3 regions of the Bacillus sp. 3255 genome follow, and region 2 is predicted to be linked to each of the others. Evidence: riboswitches for the same ligand, from Rfam matches in the RefSeq annotation. Region 2 holds a riboswitch; each other region holds the start of a gene.
The links. A riboswitch is a leader RNA that binds a small molecule or an ion and turns the genes downstream of it on or off. The one in region 2 is predicted to bind cyclic di-GMP.
Positions count from the first base shown of each region.

Region 1: linked by a shared signal. The riboswitch ahead of J2X61_RS09610 (putative motility protein) and the one ahead of J2X61_RS02160 (hypothetical protein) in region 2 are both predicted to bind cyclic di-GMP.
Region 3: linked by a shared signal. The riboswitch ahead of J2X61_RS21895 (pyridoxal phosphate-dependent decarboxylase family protein) and the one ahead of J2X61_RS02160 (hypothetical protein) in region 2 are both predicted to bind cyclic di-GMP.

Region 1 covers NZ_JAVDUS010000005.1:193,476-201,189, forward strand. Annotated here, with positions in the region: gene pyrF (orotidine-5'-phosphate decarboxylase) at 1-630, shown strand, start outside; gene pyrE (orotate phosphoribosyltransferase) at 673-1,317, shown strand; cyclic di-GMP riboswitch class I at 1,409-1,495, shown strand; gene J2X61_RS09610 (putative motility protein) at 1,518-1,721, shown strand; gene J2X61_RS09615 (LysR family transcriptional regulator) at 2,698-3,576, opposite strand; gene dapA (4-hydroxy-tetrahydrodipicolinate synthase) at 3,700-4,575, shown strand; gene J2X61_RS09625 (RidA family protein) at 4,594-4,983, shown strand; gene J2X61_RS09630 (GNAT family N-acetyltransferase) at 5,062-5,568, opposite strand; gene J2X61_RS09635 (dipeptidase) at 5,587-6,996, opposite strand; gene J2X61_RS09640 (GNAT family N-acetyltransferase) at 7,114-7,686, shown strand.
Region 2 covers NZ_JAVDUS010000001.1:513,653-521,366, forward strand. Annotated here, with positions in the region: gene J2X61_RS02155 (bifunctional diguanylate cyclase/phosphodiesterase) at 1-1,570, opposite strand, end outside; gene J2X61_RS02160 (hypothetical protein) at 1,804-2,325, opposite strand; cyclic di-GMP riboswitch class I at 2,403-2,497, opposite strand; gene ade (adenine deaminase) at 2,680-4,479, opposite strand; gene J2X61_RS02170 (cold-inducible protein YdjO-related protein) at 4,595-4,843, shown strand; gene J2X61_RS02175 (four-carbon acid sugar kinase family protein) at 4,866-6,326, opposite strand; gene J2X61_RS02180 (ribulose-bisphosphate carboxylase large subunit family protein) at 6,332-7,591, opposite strand; gene J2X61_RS02185 (aspartate/glutamate racemase family protein) at 7,605-7,714, opposite strand, start outside.
Region 3 covers NZ_JAVDUS010000015.1:114,151-121,864, forward strand. Annotated here, with positions in the region: gene J2X61_RS21885 (ABC transporter ATP-binding protein) at 1-1,702, shown strand, start outside; gene J2X61_RS21890 (ABC transporter ATP-binding protein) at 1,689-3,491, shown strand; cyclic di-GMP riboswitch class I at 3,724-3,809, shown strand; gene J2X61_RS21895 (pyridoxal phosphate-dependent decarboxylase family protein) at 3,915-5,585, shown strand; gene J2X61_RS21900 (methyl-accepting chemotaxis protein) at 5,592-7,334, shown strand.

The sequences.
Region 1 (7,714 bases), on a different contig from region 2:
GGCATTCCTTGCTACGTGAAGGTGGGCATGCAGCTGTTCTATGCTGCAGGTCCCGGCTTCGTCTCCTCCCTGAAAGAGCGCGGCTATAAGGTGTTCCTGGACGTGAAGATGCATGACATCCCGAACACGGTCAAGGGCGGGGCGGAGAGCGTCACGCGCCTCGGTGTGGATCTGTTCAATGTCCATGCCGCCGGTGGCCAGGACATGATGGCTGCCGCCTTGGAAGGTGTGGACAAGGGGCTTGCCTCGGGCGCCGAACGCCCGATCGTTATCGGCGTGACACAGCTGACCAGCACGTCGCAGCAGGTGCTGAACGAAGAGATCGGCCTGACCGGAACGGTCGAGCAGGCCGTCCTTCGCTATGCCCGCCTGGCGCAAGCCGCGGGGCTGCAAGGCGTCGTCGCGTCACCGCTTGAGGTGACGGCGATCAAGGCGGCGTGCGGCGGCGCATTCGTCACCGTGACGCCGGGCATCCGTCCTGCGGGAGCGGATGTAGGCGACCAGTCGCGCATCATGACGCCTCCCGAGGCGTTCGCGCAGGGCACGGACTACGTCGTGATCGGGAGACCGATCACAGGCGCGGCAGATCCTAGAGCGGCGTTGGAATCGATTATCGATTCCGTCTTGTAGCGTCTTGTAGCACCTATCAAAGGAAGGAACGGTGGAAGTCTCATGAGTCAACAGCTTGAAACGATTGCGAAGCATGTGGCAGCTTCACTTTTAGATATCGGTGCGGTTGCGTTAAGACCGCAGCAGCCTTTTACTTGGACATCGGGCTTGAAATCTCCGATCTACTGCGATAACCGTCTGACGATGTCGCACCCTGCGATCCGCGAGGCGATTGCCGACGGTTTCGTCAGCCTGATTCAAGAGAAATTCCCGGATGCTGAAGTCGTTGCCGGCACGGCAACGGCAGGCATTCCTCATGCGGCTTGGGTGGCTCAGAAGCTGGGTCTGCCGATGATCTACATTCGCGACAAAGCGAAAGGCCACGGTAAAGAAAATCTGATCGAAGGCTCTGTGAAGCCGGGTCAGAAGGTTATCGTGATCGAAGATCTGATCTCGACAGGCGGCAGCTCTTTGAAAGCAGCCCTTGCTGTCAAAGAAGCCGGCGCCGCTGCGCTTGGCGTACTTGCGATTTTCTCTTATCAGCTGGATAAAGCAACGGATGCGTTTCAAGCGGCGGACATGCCGCTGCACACCCTCTCGAACTACTCCACATTGCTGGAAGTGGCGCTGGAGAAGGGGGCTATTCAGGAAGCGGATATGGCCTTGCTTCGTTCCTGGAGAGCGAATCCGGCCGAGTACGGCGTATAGGACTGAGCAGTCGATTCGTTGGTGTAGTCGAAGATTGACGAATCGTGCGGTATGAGCCTATACTGGTATTGTGCCAGGTGCAAACCTAACATCTGCGAACCGGCAAATGGCGCGAAAGCGGCAGACGCAAAGCTACAGGGGCTAACCGGCTTCGGCCGTATGCCAGCCAGCTACCGAACGATGAGGGGAGGAGCACGCGAATGAATATCAGCAGCAGCGTCTTCAACGCGATTAGCGGCGGAGATGCCTTGAAGCAAGCTGTTGGCATCCAACTGCTTAGCAAAATGAACGATATGCAGACTGCAGCAGTCAGTACGATGGTACAGGATTTTACCAAGTCCCAGCAGCTGGTTACCGCTTCAGCGGCGCCGCATTTGGGTGGCAACATCGACATCCGCATATAGATGGTTGAAAAGAAAGAAGCCCTACCTTTACGAGAAGGAGGGCTTCTTTTATTTGTGCAGCAGCGTCTTGGCGCAGCTGCGCAAGCAAGCTGTGCACCGGTTGGTTCATAGCGGTGCTTATGCCGGCTGCCGGCTAGCTCCGGCAAATACCCTCCGGGGTGGTTAAACATGCCGCCTCGCCGCTGCACGGTTAACCATGACGATGCAACAAACGGCCTACGGACCGCTGGCGATCCTCCGGCGGGCCGATGGCTACTCGTCTACGATATGACGAAAACCCTACGCCGGCAAACAACGAAATAATAACGAAATAACAACGAAGCAACCACGAGTCAATAACTACCCGCCGATGACCCGCCATCTCAGACGAGCTTAACTGGAAATTATCCCGTTAATTTCATCTTTTGAAAGCGGAATGCTGGAATAAAGGGATTTACTCCCTTTAAAATCTATGCTTGTCCATCAGGCCAGCGTTTTTGATGATAATTAACAGGAGAAATTCCAGTTACACTTCCACTTATAGGAGAAAGTATCGCCTAGCCGGCACTGCATCACTCAGGTCGGTTGCCAACGGTGTTGTAGCCATTCGAATGAGGAAATGGCGAGATGGAGGATGCATATCGTGTTCCGAGTGTGATTGTAAGCAGCTCCGGCTAATACCGACTAGTTTCAATAGCGTTCCGTCTAGCATCAAGTAGCACAAGTAGCTCCAATTAGTAGCATCTGGTTAGCACAATTATCACCATTTAGTATCAATTAGCGCCAAGTAGCATCATATACCACCAACCACCACCAACCAGCACCAACCCTCTCCGTGATACTGCCAATTCATCCCGCTAATGTTAGCTTCGGAAAGGGGAACACACGTATAAAGGGGAACTATTTTTCAGCGGAAGCCTAACGCTTTTCTTGCCTCCCGCTGCTAGGCTCACCTCAGCGCGGCGCTCTATTCACGCTGTCCTTGAGCCGCTGAATCTCAGACACGCCCTGCCGTCAGTAAGCCGATAAATGCCTGTAACGGCTGGGACATCCATTTCTTGGGATGGAGCAGCAGCTGAATGTCTAGTGACAATTGCTCATGCGTAAAAGAGAGCGAAGCCAGCTTGCCCAGCTCCAGCTCGGTTTGCACGGCAATTCTCGGCAGCAGCGCGAGACCTAGACCGTTCATCACGCAATGCTTGATCGTTTCCAGGTTGCCGAGCTCGAAACCGATGTGCAGCGGCACGCCGTGCTCTTTGAGCAGCTTCTCGAACATCCCCCGGTAAATACAGCTTTCTTCCGTAACGATAAATTCCGTTTGCTGAAGGTCACTTAAGCGGACTTGGTCCAGTTGGGTGAAAGGATGCTGCGTGGGTGCAACGAGGACCAGCGGTTCCTCGCGGATTTTCGTACAGGTCAGCAGGGGATCGGCGGGATAGCGGTCAAGGAGCAGCCCGATATCGTAATCGCCTTCTTTGACTTTCGAGATGAGAGACGACTCCGTATCTGGGTAGAGCTGGATGTTGAGGTGGGGATACTTTTGTTTCAAAGCTTGCAGAAAAGGGGGCAGGAAGTATGCTGCGAGCGAATTGATCGTCCCGATTGTCAATGTTCCGGCCGCTTGGCTTGTCAGCATTTCATGAGATTGATCGTACAAATCAAGCATTTGGGAAGCAAGCCTCAGCAGCGTTTCACCCGGTGCCGTCAGCCGCAGCTGGCGCCCATACCGCTCGAAGAGCGGAACGCCATACTCTCGCTCCAGCTTCTGGATCTGCATCGTTACGCTGGATTGTGCATAGCCCAGTTCTTCGCCGGCTTTGGTGAAGCTCTTTCTTCGGGCGACCTCTCGAAACGTTCGGAAATAGGTTAGATCCACCGGAGCCCCTCCGTTCATTATCAAAATTTTTGATGAGACTTATCATTTATTATAGCTAACTGTGATGTGATGTTCCATGCTAAAGTATGTTTACATCATATTTTTAACGGGGAGTGGGCGCATATGCTAAAAGAGCAAGATTTGCAAGGGATATATGTTCCGATTATTACACCATTTGATGAGGATGAAGAGGTGGATGCCGCTTCCTTTTATAATCATGCCTATCAATTGTTTCAAGATGAAGTTAATGGAATTGTGGTGAATGGCACGACTGGGGAATCGCCGACAATATCCAATGAAGAATTAGGAATCCTGTTCGCTTCTGCCCAGGCAGCCAGAGAAGCTGCACATGTGCAGGTGCCGCTCGTCGTAGGTACGGGGACGAATGAGACGCGCGGGACGGTGCGGAAGACCGAAGCGGCCGGCAAGCTGGGAGCAGATGCTGCTTTGGTGGTTGTGCCGTATTACAACAAGCCGAGCCAGCAGGGGGTCATCGAGCATTTTCGCCAGGTTGCTAGTGTGGGGGTGCCGGTTATTCTGTATGAGGTCCCGCATCGGACTGGAATAACCTTGGAGCTGGATACGGTTCGAGCGATCTTGGAGCTTGACGGCGTCATTGGGATGAAAGACAGCACGCCTAACACACATTTGGTAACCGAGCTTACCCGACTGGGATCCAAACCTGTACTTTGCGGGGAAGACTCGCTGCTGTATCCTGCGCTGCAATCCGGAGCCAAAGGCGCGATGAGCGCATCCGCCAACGTTGAGACGGAGCGGTTTGTCTCCTTGTACCGTCATTTTGTATCCGGTGAGTATGAGGAGAGCCGCCAACTATTTGAACAATTGCGACCGCTCGTTCGGCTGCTTTTCCAAGAGCCCAATCCGGCTCCGCTGAAATGGCTGCTCGAACAACAAGGCGTCATCGAATCCGCGGCGCTTCGGCTGCCTCTCCTGCCGGTGTCGCAAAGCTTACGCGAGAAGTTAGCCGACTTTGTCTAGAAGGGGGAAGTAGGAAGTATGACACGCACAAGAGTATATACGGGCTCGCCTTGGGAACCGCTCGTCGGTTACTGCAGGGCGATTCGAGTAGGGAACCGCATTGAGGTTGCCGGTACGACAGCTATGAAAGACGGCGAGGTTGTCGGGGTTGGGAATCCGTATGAACAAGCGCGGTTCGTTCTGCAGACGATTGAACAGGCGCTTCGGGAGCTTGGCGCCGGCATGTCGGATGTTATCCGCACGCGCATGTATGTCACGGATATTGCCTTATGGGAGGAGTTCGGCCGGGCACACGGCGAATTTTTCCGGGAGGTTCAGCCTGCGGCTACGATGGTCGAGGTGAAAGCTTTGATTGACCCGAGGTTGATGATCGAGATTGAGGCTGAGGCTCTGATAAGCGAATCATAAGCAAAAAGCGCTTCCCGCATGGACGCCGACAAACGTCGACCTCCAACTTGCGGAAAGCGCTTTTTGTTGTGAACAAGTTTAACCGACCCGTTTGCCGAGGATGATCAGATCGCGTTCGATCCCGTCCAGCTCGGCGATACCCGGCAGATGGGCCCAACTCTCGAAGCCGAACTTACGGAATAACGCCAGGCTCGGTTCATTGTGTCCGAATATAAATCCTAACAGCGTTTTGAGCCCAAGTCTAGGGCAAGCTTCAATAGCTCGCTCCATCAAATAGCGGCCGATGCCCTGTCCGCGGACGGACTCGTCGATATAAATGCTGACTTCCGCCGTGGCATTATAAGCCGGACGGCCATAGAACGATTGAAAGCTGAGCCACCCGCATATTCCGTTCTCATTCTCAAGCACCCATAGCGGTCTGAAATCCGCGGAATGCTCGTGAAACCAGTTTTCCCGGCTTCCCGCCGTCACCGGCTCCGTATCAGCGGTAACCATGCGTCCGGCGATCGTCGAATTATAAATGCGTACAATTTCCGCGAGGTCTTCCAAGCGCGCGTCGCGGAGCGTGAGCCGATCTGTGTTCATAGCGTTCAATCCATCCCCTTATGCTTGTTCATTCGATTCCGCGAGCTTCAGCCAGAAGCGGCAGATCGTTTCGGTTCCTTTATCCCAGTTGTCCAGATGGAAATGCTCGTTCGGCGCGTGGAGGTTTTCCCCTGGCAGACCGAAGCCCAGCAGAACGACGGGGGCATCGAGCACCCGGCCCAACACCTCAACGATCGGGATTGAACCACCGCTTCGGGTATAGACGGGCCAAGCTCCATATGTGTCTTCATAAGCGCTTGCGGCCGCGACCATCACCGGCTCGTCGATCGGAGTAATGAACGGATTGCCGCGGAGCTGGCGGTCCAGTGTTATTTTGACGCCCGGCAGCGATTGCGCATGGATATGCGCTTCGATCGCATCCATAATCTCATCGGGCTGCTGCGCTGCGACGAGGCGGCAGGCGATTTTGGCGGAGGCCCGGTTCGGAATGATCGGTTTGATGCCTTCCCCTTGAAATCCGCCGCTGACGGATGTAATTTCCAATGTCGGTCTGGACGTCGTCTGCTCATAGAACGAGAAGCCTTTCTCCCCGTATAAGACCGGCACGTCGAGATCGGCCCGCACTTTCTGCTCATCCGGCTCAACCTGTTTGAACGATTCGCGCTCTTTGTCGGAAAGCTCAATGACACGGTCGTAAAAGCCTTCGACCGCAACGCGGCCTTCGGCGTCGTGGAAAGAGCTCAGCAGCTTCGATAGGGCATGAATCGGATTCTGAACAGCGCCTCCGAACAAACCCGAATGCAGATCGCTGTTCGCGCCGTCAATCGTAATTTCAAAGGCGGCAAGCCCGCGCAGTCCGTACATCAACGCCGGTTTGCCAGGCCCATGCATCTGGGTATCGGACAGTGTGACCGCATCCGCTTTCAGCTTGTCTTGATATTTCTCGACGAAAGCGGGGAGGTGCTTGCTCGCGATTTCTTCTTCGCCCTCAATGCAGAACTTGACATTCACCGGCAAACTGCCGTGTGTACGCAGAAATGCTTCTACGGCTTTGACGTAAAGCAGCACTTGCCCTTTGTCGTCGGTGCTTCCTCTACCGAACAGCTTGCCGTCGCGAATCGTCGGTTCGAAGGGCGGCGTTTCCCAAAGCTCCAGAGGCTCCGGAGGCTGAACGTCATAATGCCCGTAGATGAGTACGGTCGGCTTTCCTTCCGCATGCAGCCAATCTCCGTAGACGACAGGGTGGCCTCCGGTCGGCATGATCTCAATATTTTCCAGACCTGCCGCTTTCATTGATGCTGCGACCCACTCCGCACAGCGCTCCATATCGGGCACGTGCTGCGTGACAGCGCTAATGCTCGGAATCCGCAGAAACTGCATGAGTTCCTCTATATGTTGATTCCTTTGCTTTTCCAAATAGCTTTTGACGGTATCGATCATATCTGTAATCTCCTTTTTTGCAGCCATCCTAAAAAAACTGCCATTCATAATTTCCCCAAAGTCCGGTAAATTCCTGCAATGAAATTAACAATTTGCGTGGAGTGAGTAGTTGCGGGTATGATGATGTAACGCTATATGTGAACATTGAAGGAAGCGAGGGAAGCTATCATGCAGGCGTTAATGAAGACGGACCGTATGTCGCTGCTGAAGTTCGACCGGTCCTCGGCTGGGCTCGTACTGGACTATGTGCTCCGCAATCGGGCTTTTCTGCAAGCATGGGAACCGGAGCGGAATGACGATTATTATACAGAAGAGTTTCAAGCGGATCTTTTGGACAAAGAATCCAAGCTCATCGTGGATGGACATTTATTCAAGGTGTGGATGCAATATGAGGGGGCGCTGATCGGCTCCATTGCCCTGAGCAATATTGTCCGCGGGGCGTTCCAATCCTGCCATCTGGGCTATCGGATGGACGAGCGGCTCGCGAATCGCGGTCTGATGACGGAAGGGGTAAGGGCTGTCATCTCCTATGCGTTCGACGTCATAAATTTGCACAGAATCGAAGCCAACATCATGCCTCGCAACGTCGCCTCGCTTATGGTTGTGAAGAAGCTGGGCTTCTACGAGGAAGGGCTGGCCTATAAATATTTGAAAATAAACGGCGTTTGGGAGGATCACCTTCATATGGTGCTTCGTAACGAGGCTATGGAATCGTAAGGGTAAGAGAACAGGACTGTCTTGGAAA
Region 2 (7,714 bases):
GTACGATCTCGGCGGATTGAGATAATCTTTGCTTAATATCCTGATTGAAAAATTGGTAATTGTTCCGCCCCTGCTCCTTAGCCGCGTACATGGCATAGTCAGCGCTGCGCAGCAGCTGCTCCGGCGATTCCCCGTCAGACGGGTACAAGGAGATGCCGATATTCGTCGATACGAAGTTCTCGCCGCTGCCGATCCGCATGGGAGCTTCCAGCCGACCCACGATTTGTTGGACTTGCTTGGTCACAGCCTCCATCTCTCCCGTCGGTCCCACAGGCAGTAAAATGACAAATTCATCCCCGCTAAGCCTGGAAGCGGACCCTCCGGCCGGCAGGCCATTGGCAATCAGAGCCGAAAACTGCTGCAGAACCTGGTCGCCAGTCTGATGGCCCAAGGAATCGTTGATCCCTTTGAACCTGTAAATATCCAGGAACAGCACGGCCAAGCTCCGATGTTGACTTCTGGCTTGCTCCAAGCCGGCTTCGATGAGCTGATTAAACTGATTGCGGTTCGGAAGTCCCGTCAAATGATCATAATAAGCCAGCCGCTGAATGAGCTCCTCGGACTTTTTCCTTTCGGTCAGATCGCGCAAGTAGGCCGTGTATATCATTTCCCCCTCATTAACGAGGCTCGTTATAATAATCTCTACTGGAAACGGAGTCCTGTCGGCCCGGTAAGCCGTCACTTCAAAGCGTTTGCCGATGATCGTCTCGGCCAGCTGGGTCAGCTGCCTGTATAGAGAAGCGGCTTCCTCCCCGTCTTGGTCAATTAGAAAGAGCAAATCGAAAATCGTACGATGAATCGCCTCGCTGCGCGTATACCCGAAAATAGCTTCCGCCGCGGGATTAAATTCAATGATCCGGCCTTGCGATTTGAACATGAGGATACCGTCAATCGCCGACTCCAGAATCGATGCCTTGAGCGCAATCTGCTCCGCCAACCGCCGATCGGCCGACAAGGAGCTGATGAAGCTCACCGCGAAAATCAGAATCGTACCGAAGGCTACGTACATGGCCACTACAAAGAAATCCATGCTGGTTCCGTGCGCGCCGCCGGAATGATAGCCTTCCGGGAATGTCATGACAGCTGCAGACATCCCCATATAGTGCATCCCGGTAATGGCGACCGCCATAATGAAGCCGCTGAACGCAATGTTCTGGCTCCTCTTGAATAAGGCATGCAGCGAAGTTACAGCCGCCCATACGGCGATGAGAATTGACAAAGCGAGCTGCAGCGGATGATAGCTTATGCTGATCTGCTGCAAAGCGGCCATGCCGATATAATGCATCCCGCTGATCGCCAGCCCCATCGAAGTCCCGCCGATGATAAGCCTGGCGCGGGAATATGTGCCCAGGAACGTCACGGCAAATCCGATGAGCGTACCCGCGATCGCCACTGCAATAGAGGCGCTTACGATCCGGATATCGTAGGTCACCCCAGCAGGCAATTGATACGCCAGCATGGCGATGAAGTGCATCGACCATATACCCACACCCATAACGCCCGCACTGCAGATCAACCAGCTTGTCCGCTGCCATCCGTCGGTAGACAAAACTTTGCGCGCGAGGTTCAACGCCGTGAAGGAGGCGAGCAGCGCTATGCTGAACGAGAGGAGAAAAAAGGACGACATTATAGCTTTCCGTAATCGTATGATGCATAGACAAGCCTCATTTCGTTATTACTGTAAGGAGAATGTGATCTTCGCCGTATGCACGATCTCATTCAATTGATCACTATGCCCCTCGAGTTTGTCGGCCGGCTTCGATGTTCGGTGAATGACATGACCTGATCCTGTTCGTCGGTTCGTTAACTTACATGTTTCACATTGTCGGCTAATTGTACCGAGAGGACGGATATTGTGTGCGAGAGACTCTCTACAATCGACCTCACGGTTTGCTGAAGCTTCAGATTCTGCTGATCTTCGAATAGCGCCGCAGCTTTTCGGTTGGCCATAATTTGATAGATCAAGGCCCCAATAAACAAGATGACGAAAATCAAGTGAATCGCTACCATCGAGAAAGCGTACTTCCCAGAGCCATACACCAGTTCAGGAAATAACACGAATCGCGCGAGATGTTGAACGGCAATAAGAATGGCCAGGACCATGAAAATTGAAAAATGATACTCAAATATCCCCTTGCCTCCGGCGATGATCGACATGCTGCACATGGTTAGCGAAAGCGTATGAATCATCGGAATCCAGGCATTCACCGCGTGCAGACGGGACAATATCAAGCCGATAATGACGAGCAGGATCGGGATGGCGATAAAGAAATCAAGCAGCATGGAAGCGTCGGTTATGACTTCGTGCTGCATAAGCTCTTTCAAACAAAAGCCCCCCTGGATGGATTATCCAATGGTTAATAAAGAAAAGACCACCCCGAATACAGGATGGTCCCTCCCTACCCGGTAACCTGTCAACCATAGCATACAGTGAAATGGTATGCCTTAGGCCACGGCTTTGCGTCTCATTGTTTCCAATGATTTGCCTTTATCAATCTGGTAGTATCTAATTGTTTCCGTCTTCATACAGTCTGTTCTTATTATAGTTCGCAAAAAAATTAACTGTACATAGCAATAATTGTTGCATGGTGTCGAATTCAATAAAATTCCGATAAGAATTGCATAATTTTTATTTATCAGACTTAACTTGTGGTATAATTCCGGGTTCGGCCTCTTCGGTCATTCCCCTATTTCCGTTTCAATCAGCGCAAACTGTGTAACATCTGCGATGCCGCGGTTCGTTATGCGAATTTCCGGGATAACCGGCAGTGCAATCAGCGAGAACGTCATGAACGGAGCATGGAGCGGACAACCCAGCTGCTTCCAGGCCAATTCCAGCTCGGCGACTTCTTGCACAACCTCTTGTAACGATTTATCAGACATCAGGCCTGCGATCGCCATCGGTACTTGAGCCAGCACCTTGCCGTCTTCGACGACGATCATACCGCCCCCGATTCTCACAAGTTCATTGGCTGCGAAAGCCATATCGTTCTCATCCACACCCATCACGATTAAGTTATGGCTGTCATGAGCCACCGTTGAAGCGACCGCACCCGACTTCAGCCCGAAGCCATGCGCGAAGCCAAGCGCAAGCTGACCTGTCCCGCGGTGCCGCTCTATACAGGCAAGCCGAATGATATCTTGGCCGGGGTCCGGCTGGATAATGCCTTGTTCAACCTTTAGCGAAGCCGTCATTTTCGCCGTGCGGGCACTATTCTCGATAGCCCCGATAACATGGACTCGCGTCCGCTCCCCTTGATACCGGCTCGCAAGGCGGAAATCCTCCGCTGCCAGCGCACGCTTCACATGCATTGAATGGAGAATTTGCTCCGGATATGTGTAGACAGGGAACTCGGCTGCAAGCCGGCCGTTCTCATAGATGACGGTCCCATCCGTTATCACTACAGCCGGTTCAACCTTGTACAGATCATCCAACAGCACAATGTCCGCACATTTGCCCGGCGTAATACTGCCTAAATCCTTCTCCAGATTGAAATAGCGCGCCACATTGATCGTTACCATTTGGATCGCGGTCACCGGGTCGACACCCTCCTCGATCGCGCGGCGCACGACGTGGTTGAGATGACCCTGCTCCACAAGTGTCTGCGGGCTTACATCATCCGTCACCAGCGAGATATTGGAGGTGTTCACCTTATCCTCGGTGACGACTTTGATGACTTCCTTGACATCATGCCATGCCGAGCCTTCGCGGATCATCAGATGCATGCCCATGCGCACCTTATGCAGCCCTTGCTCCCGCGTGACCGTTTCATGATCGGAAGTCACGCCCGAAGCGATATAGGCTTGCAGCATGCGGTCATCCTCGCTGGGGAAATGTCCCGTGACCGTCTTGCCGCTAAGGATGGTGGCCTCGATTTCTCCGCACATGGTGGGATCGCCGTACACGACACCCGGGAAATTCATCACTTCGCCAAGTCCGACGACTTGATCCCATTTCAGACCCGCCTCAATATCCGCTACACCCAAGCTTGCTCCGGCATCCTCCAAGTCCGTTGTAGCGGGTACGCAGGACGGGAAGGTCGTAAACACCTTAAGCGGAAGTCCCTGCCCCTCTTCATGCATCAACCGCACTCCTTCTACCCCGCACACATTGGCAATCTCATGCGGATCCATGAAGATGCCCGTCGTTCCCTTGGCGAGCGCCGCTTTGGCGAACTCGGTTACCGAGAGCATCGTGCTTTCGACATGCATATGTCCGTCCAAAAAGCCGGGAACGATGTACTTGCCGCCGGCATCGATCATAACGGTTTGCTCGCCAATCGTATGATCGGCGTTTCCGATATAGGCGATTCGCCCGGCGGCGATCGCAACGTCCATATTCGCCAGCAATTCTCCCGAATACACATTCACGAGCGTTCCGTTCTTGATAACCGTATCCGCGAACGCATGACCCATTGCGACCTTCGCTAGCTGCCGGCTTACATCCACTAATCGACTTCTTCGATTGTATCTCATCATTCGTTATCTCCTTTGAAATATGTCATCTACTATTATAGCCGATCTAGTTAATGATATGGAGCGGGCGCCGCGCGAATGCCGAGCAGGTATACCGCTTACAGATTCAAGACGTTGAATGAAGATAATGGCATTCGGGCAGGTTAAGGCAGCAGGAGGTGTTACTGTCTTGGATGCCGAAGTGACCAAGCCGGACTTATCCCCAGTCCCTATTTGGAGATGCAAGAACAACGAATGTAAGGCATGGATGCGCGAAGAGCTGGCAGCCTCTCCGTCGCCGGAATGTCCGCTGTGCAAAGGCGGCATGCTGAAGAGCATCAAGCATCTGCCTAAGCTGGTCAAAAAGAAACCGCGAAAAAAACCGTGAAGCAGCCCGCTTCACGGTTTTATTACGATACATAAGCAGCTACCCGTTCGAAAAAGTCCACCCCGCCGACCTGACCGCCCTTCAGCACCAGTTCCAGACCGTCAAAACGCGGATTATGGGCATACGCCCGGCAGAGCGGTCCTCCAGGATCCAGCAGCGCCTTGCACTCCAGCGCATAGATGCCGAGCTCTCTCGTCACATACCCCGAGGTGTCTCCCCCCGCGATCAGAACACGGGGCAAGGCGAGCTCCCTGACGAGCTCGTTCGTGAGAGAACCGAGCGCCATACCCAGCAGACGGCTGCTGTCCTCGGAGCGGATTCCCCGGGCAGCGAGCGCTTGGCGAGTATGCGCGATACTTGCATCCTCCGGGCCTGTTGCCGAATAGAGGATGACGCTCCTGCCGCCGGCCAGCTGCTTCGCCGCTTCTTGCCGCAGGGCGGCCATCGCCGCCTCCCGCGATTCCGCGCTCAGCAGTTCCTCCACCGCGACCCGGATGCCTGCGAAGCCCGCCTCCAGGGCGCACGCGATCTGCGCCCCTGTGACCGGCGAGCAGCTGCCCGAGACGACCAGCAGCGGCGCTGTACCGGAAGCGCCTCCCGGGGGCGTCTGAGGCACAGGAAGCCCTAAAGGCCCTGAAGGCCCTGCTGTCGCTGCCGCTTCCTGCTGCCATACCGCCCCCAAGGCGTACTCCACGCCCGACGATCCGATGACGAACAAGCCGTCCTGCCCGGCCGCCTCCTCCCAGATGAGCCGCCCAGCCGTCTCCAAGCGCCGCTCATCCAGCACGTCGAAGAGAACCATATCCGGCGCCTCCTGCGCGATAATGCGCTCCAAGCGCTCGCGCACCTCTTCGGCCACGCCATCCTGCGCCAAAATATCCAGCAGCGCGACCCGCAGCTCTGTCTGCTGAGCCAGATGCCGGCGCAAATCCGCCTCCGCCATCGGCGTGACCGGATGCGCGGACATCGTCGGATGGCGGTCCAGCCGGTGCACGGCGCCACCGGCGCTGCCGACGCCGCCGGCAGCGAAATGATGGCCGAACAGCGTATACCGGCCCAAGTAAGGACTACCGGCCAGCAGCGGAATATAACGGCCGCCGAACACCTCGCGTCCGATCTCCGCCGCTTTGCCGATGCTGCCCGTACCGGGCGAGGAGTCGAAGGTCGAGCATATTTTGTAATGCACAACAGCAGCTCCAGCCGCCTTCAAGGTAGTAAATATAGGGCGCAGCTCCCGCTCCATCTCCTCAGGCGTCAGCGACCGTCCGACACCGGCCACGCCGAAGCAGTCGATCTCTTGAAACCTGGCTTCCAGCAGTTCCTGCGCAGGAGGCTCCAGAAACAGGACCGTTCTAAGCCCTGTCTGAAAAAGCGATTCCAGCACGTCGGTCGAACCCGTGAAGTCGTCCCCATAATAGCAGAGCGGCCGTCTGGCACGCTTCGCTACAGGCTGCCTTTCCCTAAGATCGTCCTCCCCGCTCATCGCCCTCACACCTTCCCATATTTCTCGATCGCCCTCCGCAAGGAAGGATGCTGCGCAGCATACGCCTCGAGCGGAATGCCTTGCACCGCCGCCTCCCAGCCCAGCTTCATGCTCTCGAAGCCGGCCGCCGGCCCGTCGGGGTGAGCCAGCATACCACCGCCGGCCAAGTGCATGACGTCCACCGTTCCCGTTGCCGCATATGTAGCCGGCGCCGTTCCCGCCCACTGGGCGGAGGATACGACCGGCATCGCCTTATAGCCGCCGAACAGAGGCGCCGTACAAGCTTCAATGGACCGCACGACCGATTCATTGCTCTCATAGAATTTACTGTTCAATCCGTTAACGTGCAGCTGATCCGCCCCGGCCAACCGGCAAAGCTTCTGATAAGCCGTAAACTCCATGCCGAGCAGCGGAGAACGGGTCATCATTCCCCATTGATTACGATGTCCGTGAATCGGAACTTCGCTGAACGAATTCAAATAGGACAAACCCGAAAGCCCGATGCTCAGGATGCTCACCATCACGCAAGTACCGCCCGCCCCTACGACCAAGTCGTGATTGCGGCGCAGCTCGTCATAATCGCCTGTGATATTGAACGCATACATCAGCTTCCTGCCGGTGGCGTCCGCCGCCCTTTCGACAGCCGCCATGACGGCTTTCACTTTATCCGCTAGCGGCGCATAGGGAGGATTGGCGTTCAGTTCATCATCCTTGATGAAATCCATTCCCGCCCGAGCCAGCTTCTCCACCAGCGCCGACAGCTCTTCCATCGATAAGCCGACGCTGGGCTTCACGATCGTCCCGAGAATCGGCCTGTCGTAGACGCCCGTCAGCTTCCTCGTCCCTTCAATGCCGAACTTAGGCCCGGGGTAGCGCACGGCGAAAGCTTCCGGCAGCTCCAAATCCAGCAGTCTCAGCCCTGACAATTCCTGCAGCTCATACAGATTGCCGGCGACAGCCGACATCAGATTCGGGATCGACGGCCCGAAGTTGAGCAGCGGGAACGACACGCTCACCCGTCCGCGGCGGTACTTGCCATCGTGATTCGGCGGCGTTTTGGCACCGGGCAGCGATGGCCGGTCAGCCGGCTCCAACGGCTCGATGCGCTCCACTCTTGCCCCATGCCGCTCCTTCAGAGCGTCCGTCTCGCCGGGAACCGCGGTGAACGTCCCGGTGGACTGCTCCCCGGCTATACAAGCGGCAGCCAACTCCAACGAATACGCAGTTTCCACCAAATAAACAGCCGTTACGCGATCTTGATTCATTCCGCTTCTCCTCCTACGAACCCGCCTTAGCCGCTTCCAGCACAGCCTTCACCTGCAGAGCGCCGAATCTCGGCGATGACAGCACCGGCTTGCCAGTTGCCTCAGCCAGCGCCTGCTCCATAC
Region 3 (7,714 bases), on a different contig from region 2:
GTATGCCGCTGCCGTATTGTCGATCTCGCTTGGCAACATCATTCATTCGTATTATCCGAAGCTGTTGGGCGAATTCACCGACAAGCTGCAGCAGGGAGGCCTCAGCAAGGAACTGATTATCGATTACAGCCTGATGCTGCTGGCCATCGGTCTGAGCTTCGGCATTCTGACGGCAATCGGCCAGTATTTGATCATGCGCAACGGCAGAAGATTCGAATTCGTCACCCGTAACCGGTTGTTCGATCATTTTACACAGCTGGGAGCTACTTTCTATTCCAAGAACGGTGTCGGCAAGCTGCTCAGCTATGTCATGAACGACGTAACCGTCATCCGCGAATCGATTTCGATGGGCATCAATCAGATCACGAACTCAGCGATACTCATTATCGCCGTCGTGGCAACGATGCTGTTCAGCTCAATTCCGTTGTATTTAATTGCGATCTGCATTTTGCCTTTACTGCTCATTCCTTTCCTAACGGTGAAGTTTCAGCCGATCATTAAGAACCGTTCCTTGCAAGTTCAAGAAGCATTAGGCAAAATGACGGAGTCGGCCGAAGAACAGTTCGGCGGCATCCGGGTGACGAAGAAGTTCGCTGTAGAGTCCATTATGATCGGCAGGTTTAGCGCGACGGTTGACCGGATTCGCGACAACCAGCTGAGACTGGTCCGGCTTTCCTCCCTATTTGAAGCACTCATTCCGTTTCTGGGCGCAATATCGCTGATTATCGCGATTGCTTTTGGGGGCTATTTGACGATTCTCGGCAGAATTACAATCGGTAATTTCGTAGAATTAACCTTGTACATACGCATGATGGTGAACCCCTTGCAGCAGATCGGACGCGTCATCAACGCCATGCAGCGCTCCAAGGCGTCGCTCGAACGGCTCAATGAGCTGCTGAATCTGAGATCAGAGGTCGTGCAGAACGAGCTTGCGCAGCCCAGCCATTTGGATCATGAAGGCATACGCATCGAGCATCTCTCCTTTGCCTATCCGGATGACGACGATGAGGTGCTGCATGACATCTCGCTTACGATCGAACCGGGCAAATCCATCGGCATTATCGGTAAAACCGGCAGCGGCAAATCAACTTTGGTGAAACTGATGCTGCGGATTTACGACCCGCCGGAGGGGACCGTTTACATCGGGGATACGGATATTCGCAACGTGACCTTGGAAAGCTTGCGCAACCAGATCGCCTATGTGCCTCAGGAAGGCTTCCTGTTCAGCACAACCATTCGCGATAATATCGCCTTCTACAAAAGGGAGCTGCCGCTGGAGCAGGTGGAGCGCGCCGCGAAGAAAGCGCAGATTTTATCCAGCATCACGTCGTTTCCCGAGAAGTTCGAAACGAAGCTGGGCGAACGCGGCGTCACGCTGTCGGGCGGACAACGCCAGAGAACGAGCTTGGCCCGAGGGATTATCAAGGATTCGCCGCTGATGATTCTGGATGATAGTGTAAGCGCTGTAGACGCCGTCACAGAGAAGCACATTATCGATACGATCCGCAAGGAGCGCTCCAACAAAACGACGATTTGGATCGCGCACCGGATATCGGCGTTAAAGCATACCGATGAAATCATCGTGCTCCATGAAGGCCGCATCGTGCAGCGCGGCACACATGAAGAGCTGATCGCCCAGGAAGGCTTGTATGCAGAGCTTCATGCGATACAGGAAGGGGGGAGCCACGATGTCGCAGAGTAAAACCGCCGGCATGAAAGAGCCGCAGCCCGCCAAAGCGTCCTTACGGGTCTTATCCGGATACGCCAAGCCGCACAAATGGACCTTCGCGGCCGTCCTCGTATGCGCGCTGATGGGAATCGCCGCAGACTTGTTCCAGCCGTACCTCGTCAAGATAGCGATCGATGATAACTTGATGATCGGCAAAAACGATTACAGAGCCCTGCTGCTCATCTGTTTATTTTATGTAGGACTTTCGATAAGCTCGCTGTTTTTCAGTTATCTGCAGAACAACCTGCTTCAATTCGCCGGCCAAAGCATTGTGGCCAAAATTCGCAAGGACCTGTTCCAACACATTTTCAAACAATCGATGTCCTATTATGACAAAACGCCAAGCGGCAGCTTGATTACGCACGTTTCGAGCGACACGGAGACGCTTAACCAGTTTTTTACGCAAGTGCTGCTCAGTCTCGTGCGCGACGGCATGACCCTGATATTCATCATCGTGCTGATGTATCATCTCGATCCGGCGTTGACGCTGTACAGTATGATCGTTATTCCGATCATTGCGCTTATCGCGATCAGCTTCCGCAGGTATATGCGCAAGACGTACCAGCTGTCCAGAACGCAGCTGTCCCAGATGGTCGCTTTCGCCGCGGAGAATTTGTCGGGCATGCATCTCATCCAGGCCTTCCATCAGGAGAAGGAGCAGATGAGCCGCTTCGAGGAGCGCAATCACAGCTATTTCCGGGCCAATTTGCGGGAAATTCGCACGAACGTTTTGTTCAACCGTTCCTTTGATATTTTGGGCAATTTGTCGGTCGCGTTCATTACGTGGATCGGCGGCATTGCCGTTTTCGATAAAACGATCGAATTTGGCGTTCTCTATGCGTTCATTACGTATATTCGGCAGTTTTTCCAGCCCATCAATAATATTACGCAGCAGTGGAATACGCTCCAATCAACGACAGTTTCGATGAACCGGATTTGGAACATTTTCGCCACGCAGCCGGAAGTCAAGGATAAGCCGGACGCGAAGCCGGTTGCCATGCAGAACGTGAAAGGCGAGATTCATTTCAGCAATGTGACCTTCGGCTATTTGAAGGAGGTGTCCGTTATCGAGAATCTGGAGCTGCGCATCGCACCCGGTGAAATGATCGGCATTGTCGGTACGACGGGCGCCGGTAAAAGCTCGCTGATTTCGCTGCTCTGCCGCTTCTACGATGTGCAGAAGGGAAGCGTCAGCATCGACGGGACGGATATCCGCGATATCCCGCAGGCTGAACTTCACAGGATCGTAGGCCTTGTGCAGCAGGAACCGTATTTGTACGCCGGCAGCATTCTGGACAATGTGCGGATGTTCGATGAAACCATCCCTCGGGAAGCGGTGATTGAGGCTTGCCGGTTGGTCGGCGCCGATGCGCTGATCGCCAGGCTGAAGGATGGCTATGACACGCGGATCTCCGAACGGGGAAGCGGCTTGTCGGCCGGCGAGCGGCAGCTCATTTCGTTCGCGCGCATTATCGTGTTCCAGCCCAAAATTTTGATTCTCGACGAAGCGACGGCGAATCTGGATTCGCAAACGGAGCAGCTTATCCAAGCTGCGCTGCAGGTTGTCGCAGAGGGGCGGACGACACTGGTTATCGCTCACCGCATCTCGACGATCATTCATGCCAACCGCATTCTGGTCATGAGCCACGGACATATCGTGGAAGAAGGGAACCATGCGGAGCTGTTGGCGCAGCACGGGTACTACGAGCAGCTGTACCTGCACTCGCAGGGCAGCGCGGAGACCGCTCAAACGATATCATAGGCATCAGGATAAGCTTAGTTATGACTCATAATTAGAGTCGTAGCTAAGCTTTTTTTTCTATTATTCTACCTTCGGTCAAGTAAATGTAAGCGAACCAATATAAAGAGAGAAAATAAGGTTTCTAAACAAAAGTGGTAAATTATGTTGTTTAATTTGGACTAATGTACTATACTGATGTATAAAATTGTAAACATTATGTCGACGGATGTCGAAAGGAGTTGTAGTTTTTCAAACAGCATACTGGCAAACCTATTGAAAAATAGGGACGCAAAACTAGAGGGACTACATCCAACAAGGATATGTCAGCCAGTTGCAGCTCTGCGATTGGTGAAGTTATTGGCATTGTTGCCAGGGTTCACTTTTTTTTTGTGTGCGTATTTATGCTTGGCCAATCTAGCGAATCTAGCGATAGGAGTAGAGATAATGAGAGAGAGAAGACCTGCGAATATGCAGCATTTGTTCCCAAGTGAGAATGGGAATCCGCAAACGCGTCAAATGGTGCTTCAGCTGATGGAACAAATCCTGACGGGCGTCGACGCCTTGAAAAACCCGAATGGCGTTAACCTCAAAGGAGAAAAGGACCGGTCGGGGAATTTCTACAGCAACCTGATTCGGAACAGCGCGATTCCGGGAGACAGCGTTCCCCTGGAGGAAGTGAACGCAGAGCTGTTGAAGCTGCTGCACGCCCATCCCTACCATACCAAATATTTTCTGACCAACATTCTACCGATGGCCTCCATCCCCGGTATTCTGGGCATGATGGCGGCGTTCATGGTGAATGGCAACAACTTGTGGGATGTATACGGACCGGCGGGCGCGGAAGCGGAAGTTCGCGTCATCAGTATGATGTCGAAGCTCATCGGCTACGATCCGCTTACCAGCGGCGGCTATACGACATGGGGCGGGCAGGGCGCCGTCTTCTCAGGGCTGCGCATCGCGATTGCGAAAGTAGCGCCGAATGCCTTGCAGCAAGGCGTCCCCGGCAATCTCTACGCGTTCTGCTCCGAAGCGGCGCATTACTCCTTGTTCAAGTCCATGGAAGCATCGGGGATCGGAAGCGACCACTTGATTCGCGTTCGCACGAATCCGGATAGCTCCATGGATGTCGGCGATTTGCGGCTCAAGATGGAAGAAGTGGTCGCAGGCGGCGGCATTCCCGTCTATATTGTTGCGACCACAGGCACGACGGATGCTATGGGAATCGACGATTTGTCCGCAATTTATGCGGTTAGCGATGCCATTGCGAAGCAGCATGATTTGCCAAGAGCGCACATTCATGCGGATTCCGCTCTAGGCGGGTTCTTCGCCTTCTTCAACGATTACGACTTCGAGTTGAATCCGCTCGATCTGAAGCAGGAGGTTCTGCATGCGCTGCTTCAGATTCATGGCAGAATGAAGCATTTGCATATGGCGGATTCCCTATGCTTCGATTTTCAGAAGCTGGGTCAAACTCCTTACGTCACCAGCTTGTTTCTGGTGCGGGAGGCCGGCGATTTGCGGTTGATGGATCTGCATCCTGACGAAACGCCGTATGTCGGACACCGGGGTTATGGGCAATACCACACGGGGTATACGTTGGAATGTTCCCGTATGGGCAGCTCCATCAGCATCTACAGTGCACTCTTGGCTTTTGGCATTCAGGGCTATCAGCGCCTTCTGGCGCAGTTCGTTGAGGTGAATCTCGCTTTTCGTGAGGCGATTCGCGAGGCAATCCCGCAGGCTGTCATCGTGAATGAAGACAATCCCGGCATCATTACACTGCTGCGCATTTATCCGGAAGGCGTCTCCAGGTTTCAGGACGAGCTTGGCGGTACATGCACGCTGCAGGAGGTAGAGCGAAACAACCGATTTAACGAATTGTGGTTCGAGCTGCTGGGCGAACGGCGGGACCAAATTTTCTTCGGCGATACGAAGAAGCACCTGCTTGTTCCAACTTCCGATCACAGTTCTGTGGCGCTCTATGCCTCCAAACTATTCATCATCTCCCCCTATACGGAAGTGCAGCATGTGGACGAAATCGTCCGTTATTTGAAAGAAACGATCGATCAGACGTATCGCCAATACGCCGGTGAAGCAGCGATGAGCAGGAGGTAATAATGAATGTTAGGGATTAAGTCATATTTTAAAAAAGCGGTGAACGGATTCCGTTCCCGTCTCGCGGTGAAGATGACCGCCAGCATCGTATTGCTGCTCTTATTGGTCAGCGGCATCTTTTCTTTATCCGGCTACTGGATCTCCACCAAGTTATCCGCGAAGCTGGAGGATCAGTTCGTACTGCGGTTAATGACGAATATTCAGAACGTGACGAACTACCTCGCTGTCATTCCGGACCGCCCCGAGCAGATTACGGATACGAAACACCAAGCTTATGAGCGAATCAAAAAACAATTCGAGGCGTTCAAGAAGGAAGATTCGCTGGAGAACGTCTATGTGTTGATGAAGAAAGACAACAAAGAACAGATCATTGTGCTAACCGGCGTAGAGGACGATTACGGCACCGATTATCCGTTCACGCCTGAGATGAACGAAGCCGTCAAGCAGGATAAGCCGGTGATCAGTTCCATTTATACAGATGAGTACGGCATTCATAAATCCATATTCGCACCGCTCCGCAACCAAAACGGTGAAAACATCGGCATCGTCGGCATCGATCTCGACGCAACGGTCATCCCGCAGACGAAGCAGGAGTTGGTCTGGACGATGATCATGATAACGCTGCTTATTCTTCTGCTAGGCAGTTTGATCGCCTACTTCATCAGCAGAAGCGTAACGAGGCCGGTTGTGCGTCTGATGCATATGACGGAGAAGGTGGCGGCAGGCGATTTATCCGAGCGGGTGCATATCCAGCGGGAGGATGAGATCGGCAAGCTGGCCGGGGCGTTCAATGTCATGCGGGAGAATCTGGACATTCTGATCCGCCAAATGTTCACCTCCGCCAATATGATCACACAGACCAGCGAGCAATTGTATCACTCGGCGGACGAGTCGAGCTCGAGTGCCGGCGTCGTCGCCGTCTCGATGAACAATATGTACGGCGGTGTCGCGGAAGTCGTTTCGTCGATAACGGACAGCACGACATCCATCTTCGAAATCAATGGGGAGCTGACGGAAGTGACGTCGGAGGTCAAACAAATGCAGCTCATGGCCCACCAAGTCGGGGCGCAGTCGGTTGACGGCCAGCAGCTTGTGGAGAAAACGCTGCATCAAATGAACGTGATTCAGAAGGAAATGAAGCAATCCGAAGAAGCGGCTCAGCAATTAGGCAATCGCTCCAAAGAGATCGGCGAAATCATACATATCATTACCGAAATTGCGCAGCAGACGAACCTGCTGGCGTTGAACGCATCGATCGAAGCGGCCCGTGTCGGCGAGCAGGGCAAAGGCTTTGCCGTCGTTGCCGGCGAAGTGAAGAAGTTGGCCGAGCAGTCTACTCGTGCGGCGAGCTCGATTACGGATCTTGTATCCAGCACGCAGAACGACAGTCTTGTGGTGATGGCGAGCATTACGCAAGGCAATCAAGCCGTGGAGCAGGGGCAAACGTGGATTCACGATACCTATGAGAATTTCAAGATCATTTTCAATGGTATATCCATGTTTTCCGAAAGGACAGATCGACTCTTGGATACGCTGGAACGAGCGGTCCAATCGTTCGAGACGATTTCGGCTGTGATGCAGCGGATCTCCGGAATTACGGAAGAACAATCCGCGGGCTACGAGGAGGTTGCAGCCGCCGCTGAGGAGCAAAGCGCCTCCATCCAGGAAATCACGGCGGCGATTCGGAATCTGTCGGAGATGGCGGCAGCGCTTCAAGGTTCCGTGCAGAAGTTTAACATGAAGCAATGAACGAAGCGGGCGGATGATCGCCTTGGAGAACCGTCACTTTGACGGTTCTTTTTATTGAACTGCGGCGGGGCGGGGCTCTCTCGTTGAGGGAGCCGAGCTTTTCTTGGTCAGCCGCAGGTCGTAACTGGAATTTCTCCCGTTATTCGCGAGAAAATTAGCCTAGTTGTACGAATAAAGGGAATTCCTCCCGTTCATTCATCCCCATTTCGCGTAAAGGCTGCAAGTACGGGCTGAATAACGGGAGGAATTCCTGTTATTCAGCATTCGAGGATCCGCCAGGCTGCATGTAACAGGAGAAATTCCCGCTATGGGCGGGACTCTCGGTAGAGGCTTAGCTCTCTTGGAGGAGCCGAGCTTTCTTATGAATGGCACCGGCAAAC